Pleurocapsa sp. PCC 7327: one gene and its partner. The main gene of each other region encodes a partner of the protein of the gene in region 2 in a complex. Links are inferred from orthologs where the notes say so. Each region holds a gene or a part of one and is shown on either strand. Other genes may lie near its edges.

Region 1 (8,788 bases), 440 kb from region 2 along the record:
GGCCGTCTGGGGGATGCATTCCCGCTGAGGCGTTCGATACGCCCGTCGATTACGAATCTTTAGTACAACTCGGTTCGATCATGGGTTCTGGCGGCGCGATCGTAATGGATAAAGATACCAACATGGTCGATGTTGCCCGCTACTTCATGGAGTTTTGCATGGAGGAATCCTGCGGCAAGTGCACTCCCTGTCGCGTCGGTACGGTGCAGTTATATCGGTTGCTGACGAAGATTCGCGAAGGTAGAGCCTTGCTTGCCGATCTAGAACGACTCGAAGAGTTGTGCGACATGGTTAAATCTACCAGTCTGTGTGGCTTGGGACAATCTGCTCCCAATCCGATTTTGAGTACGCTGCGCTATTTCCGAGACGACTATTTAGCCTTGATTAAAAGTCGGCAAGAGCGAGAGGAAAAGAGGACAGTATGAACGTCCAGATTTTGATAAGAATGCTGCTGAAGCGCTGGCAGCTACAGCGTCGCGATCGCTGGACGCACGAGCAATTAGAGGCGTACCAAGCCAAGGCGTTGCGCCGCCTGCGCCAGTATGTTTATGCGCGATCGCCCTTTTACCAGCAATTTCATCGCGGGTTAACCGACCGTCCCCTGCAAGCGTTGCCCGTCCTTACTAAAGGAATGATGATGGAATGCTTTGACGAGTTGGTCACGGATCGTACTATTCGTCGAACCGACGTTGAAGCTCATATCCGGAACTTACGAAAGGACGAATATCTGGGACGCTATTGGGTGAGCGCGACATCGGGCTGCACGGGAAGTCCCGGACTATTTCTGTTCGACCCTTGGGAGTGGGCGACCGTCCTCGCTTCGTTTGTACGCGCTCAAAACATGATGTCCCTAGAGGGAGCAATGCTCTCAGCTGTCGTTGCATCCTCAACCCCTTGGCACATGTCGGCGAGAATTAGCGCTACCGTCCGCCGGGCAGGAGAACTGCGCATAGATGCAAGCGAACCGATACAACGCATCGCCGAGAAACTCAATATTTGGCAGCCAGAAGTTTTAGTCGCTTATGCTTCCATACTTTACCTACTAGCAGACGAACAGCTCGATGGGCGGCTTGAGATCGAACCGAGTTACATCATTAGTACCTCCGAAGTGCTGACGGACGAAATGCGGCAGCGAATTGAAAAAGCTTGGAAAGCAAAACTTTTTAACCAATATGTCTCTACCGAAGTCGGCGCGATCGCGGCGGAATGCGATTTACATCAAGGATTACATCTATTTGAAGACTTGGCGATCGTTGAAGTCGTAGATGAAAATAATCGTCCCGTACCGCCAGGAGTTTACGGCGACAAGTTACTCCTGAGCGTTCTTTTCAATCGCACTCAACCTTTAATCCGCTACGAGTTGAGCGACAGTGTGCGCATGGCGGCCGATCCCTGTCCCTGCGGCCGTCCTTACCCTCTAATTGAAGACATTCAAGGACGTAGAGAGGAAATCCTCTCCTTGCCAGCGACAACGGGTGACGAAATCAAGGTACATCCCCATATTTTCCATCAAATCCTGGATGCATTACCCGTCAGCGAATGGCAAGTCGTTCGCGATGCGAGCGGACTTCGCATATTGCTCAGCAATCCCTCTAATCAAGTAGCGGACTCCGAGTTGGTAGATGCGTTGCAGCGCAAGTTAGAAAAACAAGGAGCGATCGTACCGCCGATAACCGTGAAGCACGTATTACAAATTCCGCGCAACGCGACGGGCAAAGTCTCTCGGATCGCGAGTCGCGTGAATTAGCGGAAGCGATGGGAGTAGTTAGCTATTCGGGGTCAAAATCTGACGAAAAAGCCTCCTTAATGCCAATGTCTAACTGATTTGGCAGCACGTCGAGGGAAGAGTGCTTGTCTATTGCCCAGGCGATTTCTCCGCCTTTACGAATTCCGACACGGGTGAAGACAAAACCGGCATCTTCAAATTCCTGTCCGTAGGCTGCTATGGTTTTAGGAGACATCTTTAGGAGGTCTGCGATTTCCGAAGTACTTAGCAGCCAACCTTTCTCATAAGCCTCTTCTAATTCTCGCAGATAAGATAGGCGACTTCCAGTAGAAGGTAAGAGGCGCTTGACGATGGCTTCTACTACGGCGACAAAGGTGGCTGGCTGAAATAAGGGAATTTGTTCGGTCGGCAACTCTGCTAAAGCCCGATCTGGCTGAATGCGAGCATCTATATTTCTTAGAAATTCAGAGGTAACGCCGCCCTTCTGAATGTGTTCGTGTAGAGCATCTAACAGTTGTAATTGTTCGGCATTGACAAACGCTTTCTTGCCTTGCCTTTCTGGTTCGATCCCCAGGTCTTTTAGTCGAGTGTAGAGGTTAGAACGAGCAATCCCATAGCGGGAGGGGAGTTGGGTAATAGGTACGCGATCGATTTCCATAGTCTTTTGTCCTGGACTGTCCTGGACGAAACTTTTTCTCTATTATTACCACACCCAAAGTACAAATTGCTCGGATGTTGTACCATATATATCATTGATTCTTCTTCGGCCGCTTGTTGAAATAAGCCTCCATAACTTGTTTGACCATTGGTGCAGCTACCTTACCGCCACCGCCGCCAGAATGTTCGGCAAAGGCAACTACGACGATTTCCGGTCGATCGTAAGGGGCAAACGCCCCAAACCAGGCATGGTTTTTACCGGGAGGTGCTTCGGCAGTGCCGCTTTTGCCAGCAGCAGGCGGTAAATGCGCGACATTCAGAGCTTTTCCGGTGCCGCTGGCGATAACTGCTCGCAATCCTTCCCGGAGAGTTTTAATCGTTCCTGGTTTGAGATTCATAGACTTACGGTACTTGTTCGGGTCGCTGTCGTCTTTGAGCAGATGCGGTTTGACTAGATAGCCGCCGTTAGCGGGAACCGAAAACATAACTGCCACCTGCAACGGCGTTGCCAGGGTGAATCCCTGTCCGATGGACATATTTACCGTGTCGCCATCCGACCACTTCATGTCAAATCGTTTTCGCTTCCAAGCATCGTCGGCAATTAAACCAGGAGTTTCTTCTTTGAGTTCGATTCCCGTCCTCGATCCAAACCCATAATGGCGCGCCCATTCGATCAGAGTCGGTCCTCCTACGCCTTTGCCGATTTGACCGTGAAAGGTATTGCTACTCCAAGCCATTGCCCTGACATATCCCAGCGAACCGAATCCCGCTTTATTCCATTCCCCAAATGCCGTTCCTGCCACGTGGAGATAGGCGAAGGTTGGCAGGATAGTATTGGGCGGATATTTGCCGGATTCCATCCCTGCCGTTTGCGTTATCACCTTAAAAGTAGACGCGGGAGGAAACCCTTGCAGCGCTCGGTTGATAAAGGGATTGCCTTGACTGTTGAGTTTCTTCCAAGTTGCGGTCGTAATTTGACCGGAAAAGATATTGGGATCGAAGGTGGGATTGCTGGCTAGAGCTAATACAGCTCCATTTCTGGGGTCGAGCGCGACTATCGCCCCTTTGCGGCTACCAAGTGCCGCTTCAGCCGCTTTTTGCACGTTTAAATCCAACGTCAGGGTTACGTCTTCGCCAGCTTTAGCGATTTTCTGTCCCAAAACTCGGATCGCTTTGCCAGAACCATCTACTTCAAGCTGTAGCCCTCCCCATTCGCCTCGGAGCTGTTTTTCGTAGGCGGCTTCTACGCCCATCTTGCCGACGATATCGCCCATGCGATAGCCTTCGGCGCGGCGTTTGGCGAGTTCTTCGGCATTCAGTTCTCCAGTGTAGCCGAGAATATGAGCGCCCAACTGCTTGTTGGGATAGCTGCGCACCGTTTCGATATCGACTTCTATGCCCTCAAATCCACTTTTGTATTCTTCGAGGGCAGTAATCTGAGCCGGAGTAAGGCTGCGAGCGATCCGAATTAGGGTAGGGGTGTTAGCGCCAGCCTGCTCAATTTTCTGCTGGAGTTCTGCTTGTGGTATGGTTAGTAGTTTTGAGAGGCGAGCGAGTTGTTCGGGCCAGTCCGCTCGCAGTTGTACCATGGGCCAAAGATAGGCGGCGTGGGTTAGGCGCGTCGTGGCGAGAACTTTACCCTTGCGATCGAACAAATTTCCCCGAACTGGCGGTTTCGGAATGATGCGAATGCGATTGTTGTCTGCCTTTTCGCGATAAATTTGACCCTCGATTAGCTGGAGATAAACCAGACGCGAGCCAATGCCTCCGAGCAAAACCAGACTGATAAATAACATAATCAGAAGTGGTTGAAACTGCCGCCCGACAGTTCTTCCCTTCTGTTTGAGTTTCGCTGGGAACCTTAAGGGTTCGGCGATCGTCAATGGAAAAAAAACTCTTTTGAATTTCTGTCTTTGGATCGATCGCATATCACCCCTTTAAAGAATTCGAGCTGGATGATAGCGTCCTCAATCCGGTTTCTTGGCGTTTTTCACTCTCACACACTTGACCACACATAGTTTTTATCAACCTCGGTCGGTTTTGTCTGACATTGCTAAAACCATCGTAACTCTAGACTAGCCTAGCGTTTTTAAAATGGCAGTCTCCGGAGATTAACAAATGTTGCCTCTCGCCCATGATTCCTTGATTTTGCTGCTTCTGCTGGGAGAGACGGTTTGGCAGGTTAAGATAGAGATGAGCAAAAGTAAGAAATTGTCAAGAAATCTCGATGAAACTAAGCGATCGCGTTCTCTCGCAACTCCCCGGCGACGTACTCGAACGACTGCGAGCAGCCGATAAGCTCTGGCAGGAACTTCGCTTGGGCTCTTCATCCGTTCCTTGTGTCATTGACGAGAGCCGAGAATTGCTCGGCAATACGGATTGGGATGTCGTCATTAGTGGCGGTACGTTGGGAATTCTCATTGGCGCAGCTTTGCAAAAACGAGGTTGGCGGGTTGCTCTGATCGAGCGAGGAATTCTCCGAGGCAGAGATCAGGAATGGAATATTTCTCGTCAAGAATTAGAAGTATTTTTAGAATTAGATCTTCTTTCGGAAGCCGAATTAGATCGCGCGATCGCGACTGAATACAATCCCGCTCGCGTGAGCTTTTTTCAAGGTTCTGAAGTTTGGGTTAGAGATGTTCTCAATATTGGTATCGACCCTGTATATCTATTAGAAACCCTGAAATTAAAATTTTTAGAAGCTGGCGGAATTTTATTAGAAAAAAAACCTTTCGATTCAGCGACGATTCATCCCGATGGCGTTCTAATCAAAGCAGGAGAACATGCTTTAAAAACTCGCTTGCTAATCGATGCCATGGGTCATTTCTCTCCAATTGTTAAACAAGCGAGACGAGGAGAAAAACCAGCCGGAGTCTGTTTAGTTGTTGGCAGTTGTGCCAAAGGTTATCCTCACAATGAAACGGGCGATTTAATTGTTTCTTTTACGCCAATTCTTAACCAATGTCAGTATTTTTGGGAAGCTTTTCCAGCAAAAGATGGTAGAACGACTTATCTATTTACCTATGTCGATACCCATCGCGATCGCTTCAGTTTAGAATTTTTCATGCAAGAGTATCTGCGTCTTTTACCAGAGTATCAAAATGTAGAATTAAACCAACTACAATTCGAGCGTTTTTTATTTGGGTTTTTCCCCTCTTATCCTAAAAGTCCCCTTCACCTGCCTTGGAATCGAATTCTAGCGGTGGGAGATAGTGCCGGTGGTCAATCTCCCGTTAGTTTTGGCGGATTTGGATCGATGGTCAGGCATCTAAAACGCTTGACGTTTGGGATCGATGAAGCTCTAAAAATTAATCTTTTAGATCGCAATGCTTTATCCTTATTACAACCTTACCAACCTAATATTTCTGTAACTTGGCTTTTTCAGAAAGCCATGAGCGTCGGGATAGATAAAAAAGTATCTCCCAATCAAATTAACGACCTCATGAGCGGCGTTTTTCAAGTCATGGATAAATTAGGCGATGATGTTCTCAAACCGTTTCTTCAAGATGTCATTCAATTTTCAGCACTCTCTAAAACTTTACCTTTAGTCAATCCTAAATTAGTTTTACCTATTCTGCCTCAGGTTGGCATTTTTTCTTTATTAGATTGGAGCATTCATTACATTAACTTGGCACTTTATAGCGGTTTATATCCTTTAGGAAAATCGCTCCAACCCGCGATAAAGAATTTACCTCCAGTGCCGCAATATTACTACCATCGTTGGTTAGATGCTTGGCAATATGGTTCTGGTGGAGATTATCACAAGTAATAAAAAAGAGCAAACCAATGATGGATTTTTCAGTAGGAAGGCAAAATTTTTCCCAAGAAATAGCGCGATCCGATTCTGAGATCGATTTAGCTAAAGCTACACTTTATATAGCACAAGAAGAATATCCAGTTCTGGATATTGAGAAATATCTTAATGCTCTCGATACGATGGCAGAAGAACTTCAAGAACGTCTGCCTCAAACATCATATCCTCTTAAAATAATACAAAGTATTAATCAGTATCTTTTTGACGATCTTGGCTTTCAGGCTAATAGGAGCGACTATTACGATCCTCGCAATAGTTTTCTCAATGATGTTATCGATCGCCGCACGGGAATTCCTATTAGTTTATCTGTCATTTATTTAGAAGTTGCTAAACGTATAGATTTTCCCATGGTAGGGATTGGAATGCCGGGGCATTTTTTGATTCGCCCGGACTTTGAAAATGTCGGAATTTTTGTCGATGTTTTCGAGCGAGGAGAGATTCTGTTCGTGCAAGATTGTGAAGAAAGACTCAGACAAATTTATCAACAACCCGTGCAGTTAGAGTCACACTTCCTCGACCCAGTAGATAATAAACAAATTTTAGCAAGAATGCTTACCAATCTGAAATTTATTTACATTAATAAACAGGAATTATTAAAAGCGATCGCAGCAATGGAAAGAATTCTATTGCTCTTTCCTTATAATCGAAGAGAGTTACGAGATAAAGGTCTTCTCTACTATCAGCTAGGTGAATGGGTGCAAGCTTTTCAGGAATTAGACTTGTATCTTACCAATTTTCCCGATGCAGAAGATACAGACATAATTCGCAATTTACTTGATAAGATAAAAATGTTTATGTAGAATTAATAGTCAATACAATTCACAATTTTAATCAGTAGGAGCTTGTATCCACCACTGATTAAAGACCACTGATTTTTAAATTCAGTGCTCGATCGTATCCGTTAATTAACAATTAAATAATGAAAAGATTTCTTGTATTTAATTGTGAATTACAAATTGCTAATTGACAATTGTTTTGGTTAACTAAATCAACAATTATTTCCTAATCTTTTCTGGATATCTTAGATATACAGAAACAAATGTACTGTTTTTAAAACTCCAATCTTTGTGAAAAGAAAAGATTTAAAAATGGAGCAATGTCCGGTCTGTCAAACAGAATATGTTAGAGGGCAGGTAAATTTTTGTTGCACCTGCGGATGGGATTTAAGAAACTATACATTGCCTCTCACAGAAATACCAGAAGTTTTATTGAAGCAGGAACGAGTTAGAACTACTTGGGCACGCGAATGGTGGACGCGATCGCAATCGCAACTATGGAAAGTTCAATCAAAGCTGGAAAAAACCAATCAAGAAGTAGAATACCTGCGAGTTGAAGTGGCAAAATTACAGCAAGAACGCCTACAATTAATGAACCGATTATCTGAATTTTATGCCCATTCTTTTGAGAGAGAAAAAGTCAAAGTCGAGCCAATTTTGAAAGGCAAACTGACAAAAATTGAGACAGTAGATCTGACTCGATTAAAAGACTTATTAGCACAAAAAAAATGGCAAGAAGCAGACAGAGAAACAGTAGTTCTCTTATTACGAGTCTGCGATCGCTATCAAGAAGGCTGGCTGAGAATAACCGATCTAGAAAATTTTCCGGCTTGGGACTTGCATAATATCGATCGCCTTTGGACGAGATACAGCAATGGACATTTCGGCTTTAGCGTCCAGCAGTCGCTGTGGCAAGAAGTTGGCGGGACTTTGGATGCTAGCTACGAAATTTGGTGTCAATTTTGCGATCGCGTGGGATGGTATAACCAAGGAACCTGGGTAGCTTACGAACGCCTCAATTTTAGTCTCAATGGGCCTCCGGGTCATCTTCCGGCTGCCTATTGGGAAATAGGACTAGGTGCCGAAAGACTTTACTACTGGTGGTGGCTAACCCCAGTTATCCTTTTCAGTCGCTTCGATAACTGTCAATCCCTGTGAGATCCAATCCGGTTGGGTGGGAATTCTATGCAGTGCGAGGAAGATGCTCGTTAGTAGAGAATTGTGAGCGAGACGCTCACACTCCTAGACCATTCCTAATTTTCAAGGCTCTTGGGCATTCCTTGATACCTCAAGCAACCTGCTACATCATTTAAAGTTGTTTCTGGAAAAGGTTTTTTGGGCTTTAGTAAAATTCCATCACCCATATCGATCGCAATTAATTCTTGTCCCTCTTCCCAACGATGAGCGTCTCGTAAAGCCTTGGGAATAATAACTTGACCTTTACCCGACATTTTTGTTGTTTTCATAAAGACTGATTGTCTTAATTTTGAATTAATAATTTTGAATTTTGATTTGGAGCGAAGCGACTTGAGGTTGGAGTAAGCTTGAATAGAAGCTCTCCATTGCACTGCCTGTAAATTGCGATCGCTCTTAATTTAAAGATTTATGCCTACTTCTCTTGCCTCCACACCCACTAACTCAGAAACATCGCCTCTGTTTATACTTATTGACGGCCACTCTCTCGCTTTTCGTGCGTATTATGCTTTTGCAACATCTAGGCAAGGATTGCTGCGCACCTCTACAGGAATTCCAACTAGTGTTTGTTTTGGATTTCTTAACTCGCTCGTACAGGTTATTGAATCTCAACAACCACAA
Region 2 (8,710 bases):
TTAGTAAAGTTAACTGAGAAATGAGAAATTCAAAATGTACTTTTTGTTGCTTACATTCATCCCAAGCTTTATAAAAATTTGGCTTAGTCAGATCGCGATAAGCAACTGTTAAATGAGGAGCAAAGGGACGATTTTTAAACTTCTCATCAACAATTCCTAACGACGATTCTAGATAGTCCATTAAAGCTTTTTGTACTGCCAAAAGTTCTGGTGTTTTCAAGACATTAATAAAAATCACGCGAGGTTTAAATGCCGCAAAACCATCGAGAATCATTGGAATGGGAGCTTGCGTTCGGGCAAATTCTGTTAATATTTGTTCTAATTTTGGGAAATCCTGCATTTCCCATTCAAAAGGAGGCTGTAACGTAATGTGAGGTGGTGATTTCTGTGCGGCACGGCTGTTGTAAACTTCTGCAAAGTGCTGCTGAATTTTTCTGGTATATTGTTGTATTTCGTGGGGAGGTAACAAAGCAATAAAAAATCGTCGTTTAAATTGAACCATGCAAAAACTCCTGGTAATAAATTGAACCTCCGCATGTTCTTTTTAATCCTTTAATAGAGAAATATTTATAGCTCACTGATTATTAGCAATTGCGATCGTTCCGGTCATTCCCGCCTCGGCGTGTCCGGGAATAGAACAATAGAGTTTATAGGTTCCCGGTTTTTCGGGAACTAATACCCATTCAGCTTCTGCGCCCGGTTTTAATTCTAGTTCGTGAATGGCTCCCTTGATTTCTACTTTGCCTGCTTCTACTTTTTGCGTCCAACTCGCATCGGCAAAATCTTTGGCAGTGAAATAATGTTTTGTGGGGCTGGGGTTGTCTAATACGAGTTTATATTTTTGTCCCGCCATAAATTTGAGATCGCTGGGAAAAAACTTTAATTCGCCCGCACTATTTCCCAAGCTAATCTTAACTTCAGTAACCGATCGCGCAGCTAAAGATGGTGCGGTTACAATCGTCGTCCAGCAGAAAATTACCCCCAAAGTAACGGCGAGAAATCGCCCCAAGAAACCAAGTTTTTTAAACGGCATCATGACTTCACCTACAAATATTTCTGTAACAATAATGATAATTTTTCTTTCGTCGGCGCTGGCACTTTGTCGAGAGGCGTAAGAATGGCATACTTGAGGGCAGAATGTGCCGCAGAGGTTGGCGGATTTTCGCTCAAACGCCTTACCGTTTCTTGGATGACTTTTTGGGCATTGATGGCATTGCGATGCAAATTGCCGATGACCATCTCTACCGTCACGTGGTCGTGGTCTGGATGCCAACAATCGTAATCGGTGACTAAGGCTAGAGTAGCATAGGCAATTTCTGCTTCTCTAGCGAGTTTGGCTTCCTGCAAATTGGTCATTCCAATAACCGTCGCGCCCCAGCTACGATATAGATTAGATTCGGCTTTGGTAGAAAAGGCGGGTCCTTCCATGCAGAGGTAAGTTCCGCCGCGATGGAGGGCAACATCTGGCAAATTCAAACTTGCTACTGCATCCGCTAAGACTTTGGCTAGATTGGGGCACACGGGGTCGCCAAAGGCAATGTGAGCGACAATTCCATCGCCAAAAAAGGTAGAAATTCGGTTTTTCGTGCGATCGATGAATTGATCGGGAACCACCAGATCTAATGGTTTGACTTCTTCTTTGAGAGAACCGACGGCTGAAGCAGAGATAATATATTCTACCCCCAGCTTTTTCATGGCATAAATATTCGCCCGAAAAGGTAATTCTGTCGGCAACAGGTGATGATTGCGTCCGTGACGCGCCAGAAAAGCAACGGTTGTTCCTTCTAAGTTGCCAACGATAAACGCATCCGAAGGCGAACCAAAAGGAGTGGAGACTGTCACTTCTTTTACATCTTTAAGGGCATCCATTTTATAAAGACCGCTACCGCCGATGATGCCAATTTTTACCTGTGTCATAATGTTATGTTCGGGTTTGGTTTAGTGCGATGCATAGTTATTGTATCGATAAATTTACGCTTCGATTTTTCTAATTTTTTCAACTGTTGCTCGATCGAGTAATATAATCTTCTATTCCTTAAGTTTTTTTTCTTTCACATATCGATCGCGTTAGTAATTTTACTATTCATTTTTCTTGGAATTTAACGATTAAACTTCTCGTTAGTCCGTCGTCTTGACATTGATTTTTATGATTGATACCCATAGCATTATTTCTAACCCAAAACCATGGGGCTATTTTCTAATCCAGCTTGCCCTAGAGTTTGGAAAAATAATTTATTCAGTTTTGCCTTGGTGATTTTGTAAAAAACTGAGAAGAAAACTATCAGGATAAAAATCAATCATGCGATCGCAACTCCCGCCTATAGGTTCTATGTTTTAATATAAATTCAAAGAACGCTTTTTTAAAACAATATCTGCTGTAGTCGCAGGCAGAGGAGAACCCTTTTAATTATGCTGGATACTAAATCGGTTTTAGAAGTATTACGCCCCGTACAAGACCCCGAACTGCGAAAGAGTTTGGTAGAGTTGAATATGATCCGCAATGTTCAAATCGACGGGGGAGAGGTCAGTTTTACGCTCGTTTTAACTACTCCTGCCTGTCCGTTGCGAGAGTTTATCGTCGAAGATTGTCAAAAAGCTGTCAAGCAGCTACCTGGGGTTAAAGATGTAAAAGTAGAAGTCACCGCAGAAACGCCCCAACAGAAATCGTTGCCAGATCGCCAGACCGTCCCCGGCATAAAAAATATTATCGCCATCTCTAGCGGTAAAGGCGGCGTTGGCAAAAGCACGGTAGCAGTAAACGTAGCCGTTGCCCTCGCCCAAGCAGGCGCAAAAGTCGGTCTTTTGGATGCAGATATTTACGGACCAAACGCGCCCACCATGTTAGGATTAGCTAACGCGCAAGTGATGGTACAGAAAGGCTCCCAAGGAGACGTATTAGAACCTGCCTTTAACTACGGCGTGAAGATGGTATCCATGGGTTTTTTGATCGACCCCGATCAGCCCGTCATTTGGCGCGGTCCCATGCTCAACGGCATTATCCGCCAGTTTCTCTACCAGGTAGACTGGGGCGATCTCGATTATCTGATTGTCGATATGCCACCAGGGACGGGAGATGCCCAGCTAACACTCGTTCAAGCCGTGCCTATGGCGGGAGCAGTTATCGTCACGACTCCCCAAACCGTCTCTCTGTTAGATGCTCGTCGCGGTTTAAAAATGTTCCAGCAATTGGGCGTAAACGTTCTGGGAATTGTCGAAAATATGAGCTACTTCATCCCGCCAGACATGCCCGATCGCAGCTACGATCTATTTGGCTCTGGCGGCGGAGAAAAAGCCTCGAAAGAATTAAGCGTGCCTCTGTTGGGTTGCATTCCCCTAGAAATTGCCTTGCGCGAAGGAGGCGATACGGGCGTTCCCATCGTTATGGAAGCTCCCGACTCGGCTTCTGCCAAAGCGCTAACCGCGATCGCTCAACAAATTGCAGCTAAAGTCTCTATGGCAGCTTTTGCTTAAAATAAAGGAAAGAGGTAAAAGGCAAAAAATATTTTTTACTTTTACCTTTTTCCCTTTTACTTTTTTGGCAATGTTACAAAAATCCCTAGCCAAAATTAACTGGAAGTTATGGCTTGCCTCCTGGTCGCAGATTGACTGGCTGCTATTAATCTTGGCAGTCGGTTTAACGGTCTTAGGAGGATTAGCGATTCAAACGACCCAAGTCCGCGAGGGAGCGGTAGATTGGTGGCAACACTGGCTGATAGGCGCGTTGGGGTTGAGCTTTACCCCGATCCTTGCCCGCTTGCGGTACGAAGGTTTGATCCAGTGGCATTGGGTAACTTATGCCATCACTAATCTCTCGCTATTAGCCGTAATTTTCATGGGCGTAGCGGCGAATGGAGCGCAGAGTTGGATTAATATTGGCAGTTTTAACGTACAACCCTCGGAATTTGCCAAAGTTGGCTTGATTATTACCCTAGCAGCCTTGCTGCACGAGCGTCCTGCCTCAACGCTGCCCGCCCTATTTCGCGTTCTGGCAGCTACAGCATTACCTTGGGTATTAATTATGCTGCAACCAGACTTGGGAACGGGCTTGGTTTTTGGGGCGATTACTCTGGGAATGCTCTACTGGGCAGATGCCAATCCCGGCTGGCTGGTTTTGATGCTGTCTCCCTTGGTTTCTGCGATTCTCTACAACGTCTTTTTCCCCGGCTGGTTAATCTGGGCGCTGGCAATGGGAATCATCGCTTGGTTGACGCTTCCGCTTAGATTCGTTGTAACTATTGGCGCGATCGCGGGCAATTTTGCGGCGGGAAAATTAAGCGGCATTCTCTGGGGACTCTTAAAGGACTATCAAAAAGACAGGCTGACGCTCTTTTTGCACCCGGAGAAAAATCCTTTGGGCGGCGGCTACCAACTGATTCAATCTCGAATCGCGATCGGTTCGGGAGAATTTTGGGGACGAGGACTCTACCAGGGAACGCAAACGCAACTGAATTTCATTCCCGAACAACATACCGACTTTATTTTTTCAGCGATTGGAGAACAATTGGGATTCATTGGTTGTATCGGCGTCCTAATTGCCTTTTGGTTAATCTGCTTTCGCTTGGTATACATTGCTTGCAATGCTAAAGAAAATTTTGGCTCTTTGCTAGCAATTGGAATGCTGTCAATGATTGCCTTCCAAGTCATTATCAATATCAGCATGACCGTAGGACTTGCTCCAATTACTGGTATTCCTCTCCCTTGGCTGAGTTACGGGCGATCGGCTCTCTTAACTAACTTCATTGCTTTGGGACTGGTGGAATCGGTGGCAAATTATCGACCGCGAAAGCGATTTTAACTTTTTAACTAATAAGGAGTTCGGGGAGCGATAAGTCCCGCGCTGTACCTGAAAGGTCAGAGTTGGGATACATGGACACAAGAGCGCTTGTCGATTCGGAGCGATGGCGATGGGACAAGCACTTACCAGCAACTATAGCTTATGGTAAACTATAGCGATGCTGACGATGAATTACACCTACCGAATCTATCCAGATGTCACTCAGCAAACTGAATTGCTTGAGTAGCTTGAAACGTGCAGAGGCGTGTATAACTACGCTTGGCGCCAACTCAAAGACTGGATGGCTTCGCGAGCTGGCTCTGTAGACAGGTGTTCGCTGGAGAAGGAATACATCATTCCCGCCGATGAACCGTTCCCGTCCTATCATCGTCAGCAAAACAATCTGCTCAAAGCCAAGAAGCAATTCCCGCATTTGGGCAAGGTGCATTCTCAGGTATGGCAAACTACGATTCGTAGATTGCACCACACATGGGAAGCCTTTTTGAAACGGGGACATGGTTTCCCACGTTTCAAAAAGTTCGGTCAGTTCAAATCCTTTGTGTTTCCCCAGTTCAAGGACAATCCCATCAACGGCTTCACCATCAAGCTGCCGAAGATAGGAGAAGTGCCCATCAACCTGCATCGTCCTATTCCCTATGGCTTCAGGGTGAATCAGGTCAGGGTGTTGTCCAAGGTGAGTGGAATACAATGGTATGTAGTCGTCACCATTGAATCGGATGTATCGGTTCCCGATGCCCCGGTTCATGGTCGGGCTATCGGGATTGACCTTGGGTTGGAGCGATTCTTGACGGTTTCGGATGGCAGCTTCCGGGATCGCCCTAAGTTTTTCAAGTCGATGCAAAGCCAGCTGAAATTGCTGCAACGCTCTTCGGCACGAAAACAAAAAGGTTCTCAGAACTGGGAGAAAGCGCAAACGAAAGTAGCTAGAATGCATCACCGTATTGCTAACCGTCGCAAAGACTTCCACCTGAAAACGGCACATCAGCTTTGCGACCAGGCGCCAACCATCTTTGCAGAAGACCTCAGCGCTAAGGGTCTGACGCGAGGAATGTTGCGAAAAGATTGTGTAGATGCCGCCTTTGGACAATTCCTCTCTCTGATAGAATGGGTATGCTGGAAGCGTGGGGTGTACTTTGCCAAAGTCAATCCCAACGGCACCAGTCAAGTCTGTCCCCACTGCTTGGCGACTGTCAGCAAAGGATTGGAAATCAGAGAGCATCATTGCCTTGAGTGTGGATATCAGACTCATCGCGACCATGCAGCAGCAGAGATGGTATGGCGTCGTGGACTAGAGAATGTAGTAGCCCAGGGACTCTGGGGAACGGAAACAGCCTGTCAAGTCGGTCTGTCGGGGGTATATGACCTAGATAAGTGGCGTGGGGCAGGAATGCCTAACTGTGAGGTTGGGAGAGCTATCGCTGTACCCGTAGGGTCAGCGTCGGGAGGATGTCACGCGATATCCTAAAAGCTGTAGTCAAACTGGGGTAGGCATTGGATATTCGCTTATTGGTTCTTGATATTGATGGGACGATCTCCGGTCGCTCTAACGAGATTAGCCAACCCGTCAAACAGGCAATTCAAGCCGTTCAAACTCAAGGAATTCAGGTGGCACTTGCTACTGGTCGGATGTTTCGCTCGGCAATGCGATTTCATAGTTGCATTGGCTCCCAATTGCCGCTGCTTGCCTACAATGGGGCTTGGATTCAAGATCCGTTTACGGGAGAGATGCATCAACATTTACCCGTTGCACCAGTCCTAGCACGGCAGTTGTTAGACGAGCTAGAACAACCCGAATTGATAGACCGCCTTGGCATTCATTTTTACATTGGCGATTGCCTTTACGTCCGGCAAATTACTGCTATCACAGAAAATTATGCCCAACGATCTGGGATCGAGCCAATTGCCGTTGGCGATCTCCGCTCCATTGTAGACAAACATCCTACTAAAGTTTTGGCACTCAGTCGCGAAGTTTCCTTAATCGAAAAACTTTTGAGCCATTTACAACAGCGTTATGCTGCTAGCGAACTTTATCTAACCCAATCGACGATAAATTTTTTGGAAGCAACCCATCCCCATGCTAATAAAGGATCTGCCGTTCGTTATCTGAGCGAACAGATTTTGGGTTTGGAGGCAAAAAATGTTATGGCAGTTGGGGATAATTTTAATGACGCTCAAATGCTGCAATATGCTGGCACGAGCATAGCGATGGGAAACGCTCCCACAGCTTTACAGGAATTGGCGGATTGGGTTGCGCCTAGCGTAGAAGAAGATGGCGTAGCGGTTGCGATTGAAAAATTTCTTCTCTAGATTACAAAGTACCGATCTAGGTTAATCTGGGTTTTGAATCGATTTGTAAATGCGAAGGAGAGAACCGTGGAACGCACATTCATAATGGTCAAACCCGATGGCGTACAGCGCAATTTAGTTGGGGAAGTGATCCGGCGTTTTGAAGCTAAAGGCTTTACCCTAGTCGGACTAAAAATGATGAAAGTTTCGCGGGAACTTGCCGAACAACACTATGATGTCCACAGAGAAAGACCCTTTTTCGGCAGCTTAGTCGAGTTTATCTGTTCTGCCCCCGTAGTTGCCATGGTCTGGGAAGGCGATGGCGTTGTCGCTTCTGCTAGAAAACTGATTGGGGCAACGAATCCCCTAGCGTCCGAACCGGGAACGATTCGTGGCGATTTTGGAGTCAGTATCGGGCGCAACCTGATTCATGGTTCTGATGCGATTGAAACGGCACAGCGCGAAATCAGTCTCTGGTTTGCTCCAGAAGAATTGGTTAGCTGGGAACCTGCAAATAAATCTTGGCTCTATGAATAGTAGCAGTTGGCGAGCAAGTAACTGACGTAGAGACGCGATCGCATCGCGTCTTTACCAATTAAGAAAAATAGCCAGCAAAATTTTTAACAAAATCTTTAAGTCGAAATGAAAGCCAATCTTGATGAGTTGGAGACTGGATCGATTGAGCGGTGTCGCGTTCTGCGAGGGGCAACCCGAACTAATTCGCAAGTTTACTCATTCCTATTGGTAACCGGACAACCGCAATTAATTATGGGCGAGCGACTGGATTTGAGATCGGGAATTGGCGCAGTTGCTAAGATGGCATAGAAACAAGAATCGGTGTATGTTCGAGATTATACAAAAAGGCATCGGCTCGAACTCTTCCATGCTCCATCAGTTCGGTAATAAACTCACGAGATCGCTCTAGCTTGGAGGCATAGTCGAGGCTATTAGCGAATTGGTTATCCATGCTAATCCAGCGTATACTAATCTTCTTAAACAACCCGGCGTATTCGGGATTAAGATATCCTTGGTCGAGCCATTTATTGACGGCTTCCAAAAACCGGACTTCTTGGAACAGAGAGAGGTTGCCTGCCAATTCATTACGGCGATCGATAATCGATTGGGCGGTTGATGGTTCTTCGTCACAGGTTTTGGGATTAATCTGGACGATCCAAATTTCTTCAGGTCGTTCTTCAACGGTCGTTTGAATGAGTCCGCTAACGGGAGGATTTTCCGAAAATAAACCGTCCCAATAAGCTCCGTTGCCAATTCTGATGGCTCTAAAGATAGTAGGAATGCTCGCAGAAGCCATAATCGCTTCTACTGTAATTTCACCCTTGTCAGAGTCGAAGGTCTTGAATTCTCCTGAGAGAACATCGACTGCCCCTAGCAATAACCGAGGACTCGAAGGGACGACCAATTGCTCGAATTGGGCAAAGTCGATGTGGTTTTCCAAGAGCATTTTAAAGTCGAGGTATTCAGGGCGCGGAGAAATCGTTTCCAACCAATCGACGAACCATTGGGTTGAATAAGGGTTGGCTGCCAGGGCAGGTATCATGCCTCTGTCTTGCAGGCGCACTGTCGCAACGGTCAACGAATTGAGATATTTTTCCCAGGGCAGAATGGCGG

The links.
Region 1: the proteins of rodA (region 2) and mrdA are in contact, whole or in part, in a crystal structure (PDB 6PL5), measured with the Thermus thermophilus proteins. The link is inferred for Pleurocapsa sp. PCC 7327 from one-to-one orthologs. Residues at the interface, in WP_223903423.1 of Thermus thermophilus: Phe161, Val165, Phe168, Val169, Leu172, Pro198, Tyr199, Glu202, Tyr211, Arg212, Asp213, Gln220, Val221, Gln223, Ser224, Ile226, Ala227, Ile228, Gly229, Ser230, Gly266, Phe267, Val270, Leu274, Tyr277, Gly278, Leu281, Phe285, Leu289, Arg297; in WP_223903432.1 of Thermus thermophilus: Arg4, Ile5, His6, Leu8, Ala9, Phe12, Ala15, Leu16, Leu19, Gly20, Arg22, Ala23, Trp24, Leu26, Gln27, Val28, Tyr31, Tyr34, Leu36, Leu43, Thr45, Asp47, Lys156, Gln157, Gly158, Ser160, Val184, Leu201, Glu202.

The regions. Positions count from the first base shown.
Region 1 is NC_019689.1:846,457-855,244, reverse strand. The notes cover bases 1,894-4,804. They hold mrdA (penicillin-binding protein 2), read right to left. Parts: upstream 4,312-4,804; coding sequence 2,476-4,311; downstream 1,894-2,475. Other genes in these bases: PLE7327_RS03760 (NAD(P)/FAD-dependent oxidoreductase), read left to right, coding at 4,611-4,804; PLE7327_RS03770 (hypothetical protein), read right to left, coding at 1,894-2,384. In the rest of the region: NADH-quinone oxidoreductase subunit NuoF, read left to right, coding at 1-425; PLE7327_RS03775 (phenylacetate--CoA ligase family protein), read left to right, coding at 422-1,747; more of PLE7327_RS03770, read right to left, coding at 1,770-1,893; more of PLE7327_RS03760, read left to right, coding at 4,805-6,152; PLE7327_RS03755 (SirB1 family protein), read left to right, coding at 6,173-6,997; PLE7327_RS22535 (GUN4 domain-containing protein), read left to right, coding at 7,286-8,131; PLE7327_RS03745 (AbrB/MazE/SpoVT family DNA-binding domain-containing protein), read right to left, coding at 8,227-8,439; polA (DNA polymerase I), read left to right, coding at 8,579-8,788. UniProt on the Escherichia coli protein: Catalyzes cross-linking of the peptidoglycan cell wall. Responsible for the determination of the rod shape of the cell. Is probably required for lateral peptidoglycan synthesis and maintenance of the correct diameter during lateral and centripetal growth.
Region 2 is NC_019689.1:409,264-417,973, forward strand. The notes cover bases 2,836-5,668. They hold rodA (rod shape-determining protein RodA), read left to right. Parts: upstream 2,836-3,541; coding sequence 3,542-4,795; downstream 4,796-5,668. Other genes in these bases: PLE7327_RS01750 (Mrp/NBP35 family ATP-binding protein), read left to right, coding at 2,836-3,471; PLE7327_RS01760 (transposase), read left to right, coding at 5,076-5,668. In the rest of the region: PLE7327_RS01735 (2'-5' RNA ligase family protein), read right to left, coding at 1-502; PLE7327_RS01740 (cupredoxin domain-containing protein), read right to left, coding at 575-1,036; PLE7327_RS01745 (S-methyl-5'-thioadenosine phosphorylase), read right to left, coding at 1,045-1,917; more of PLE7327_RS01750, read left to right, coding at 2,410-2,835; more of PLE7327_RS01760, read left to right, coding at 5,669-6,260; PLE7327_RS01765 (Cof-type HAD-IIB family hydrolase), read left to right, coding at 6,302-7,102; ndk (nucleoside-diphosphate kinase), read left to right, coding at 7,169-7,618; PLE7327_RS01775 (hypothetical protein), read left to right, coding at 7,724-7,906; PLE7327_RS01780 (patatin-like phospholipase family protein), read right to left, coding at 7,893-8,710. UniProt on the Escherichia coli protein: Peptidoglycan polymerase that is essential for cell wall elongation. Also required for the maintenance of the rod cell shape. Functions probably in conjunction with the penicillin-binding protein 2 (mrdA).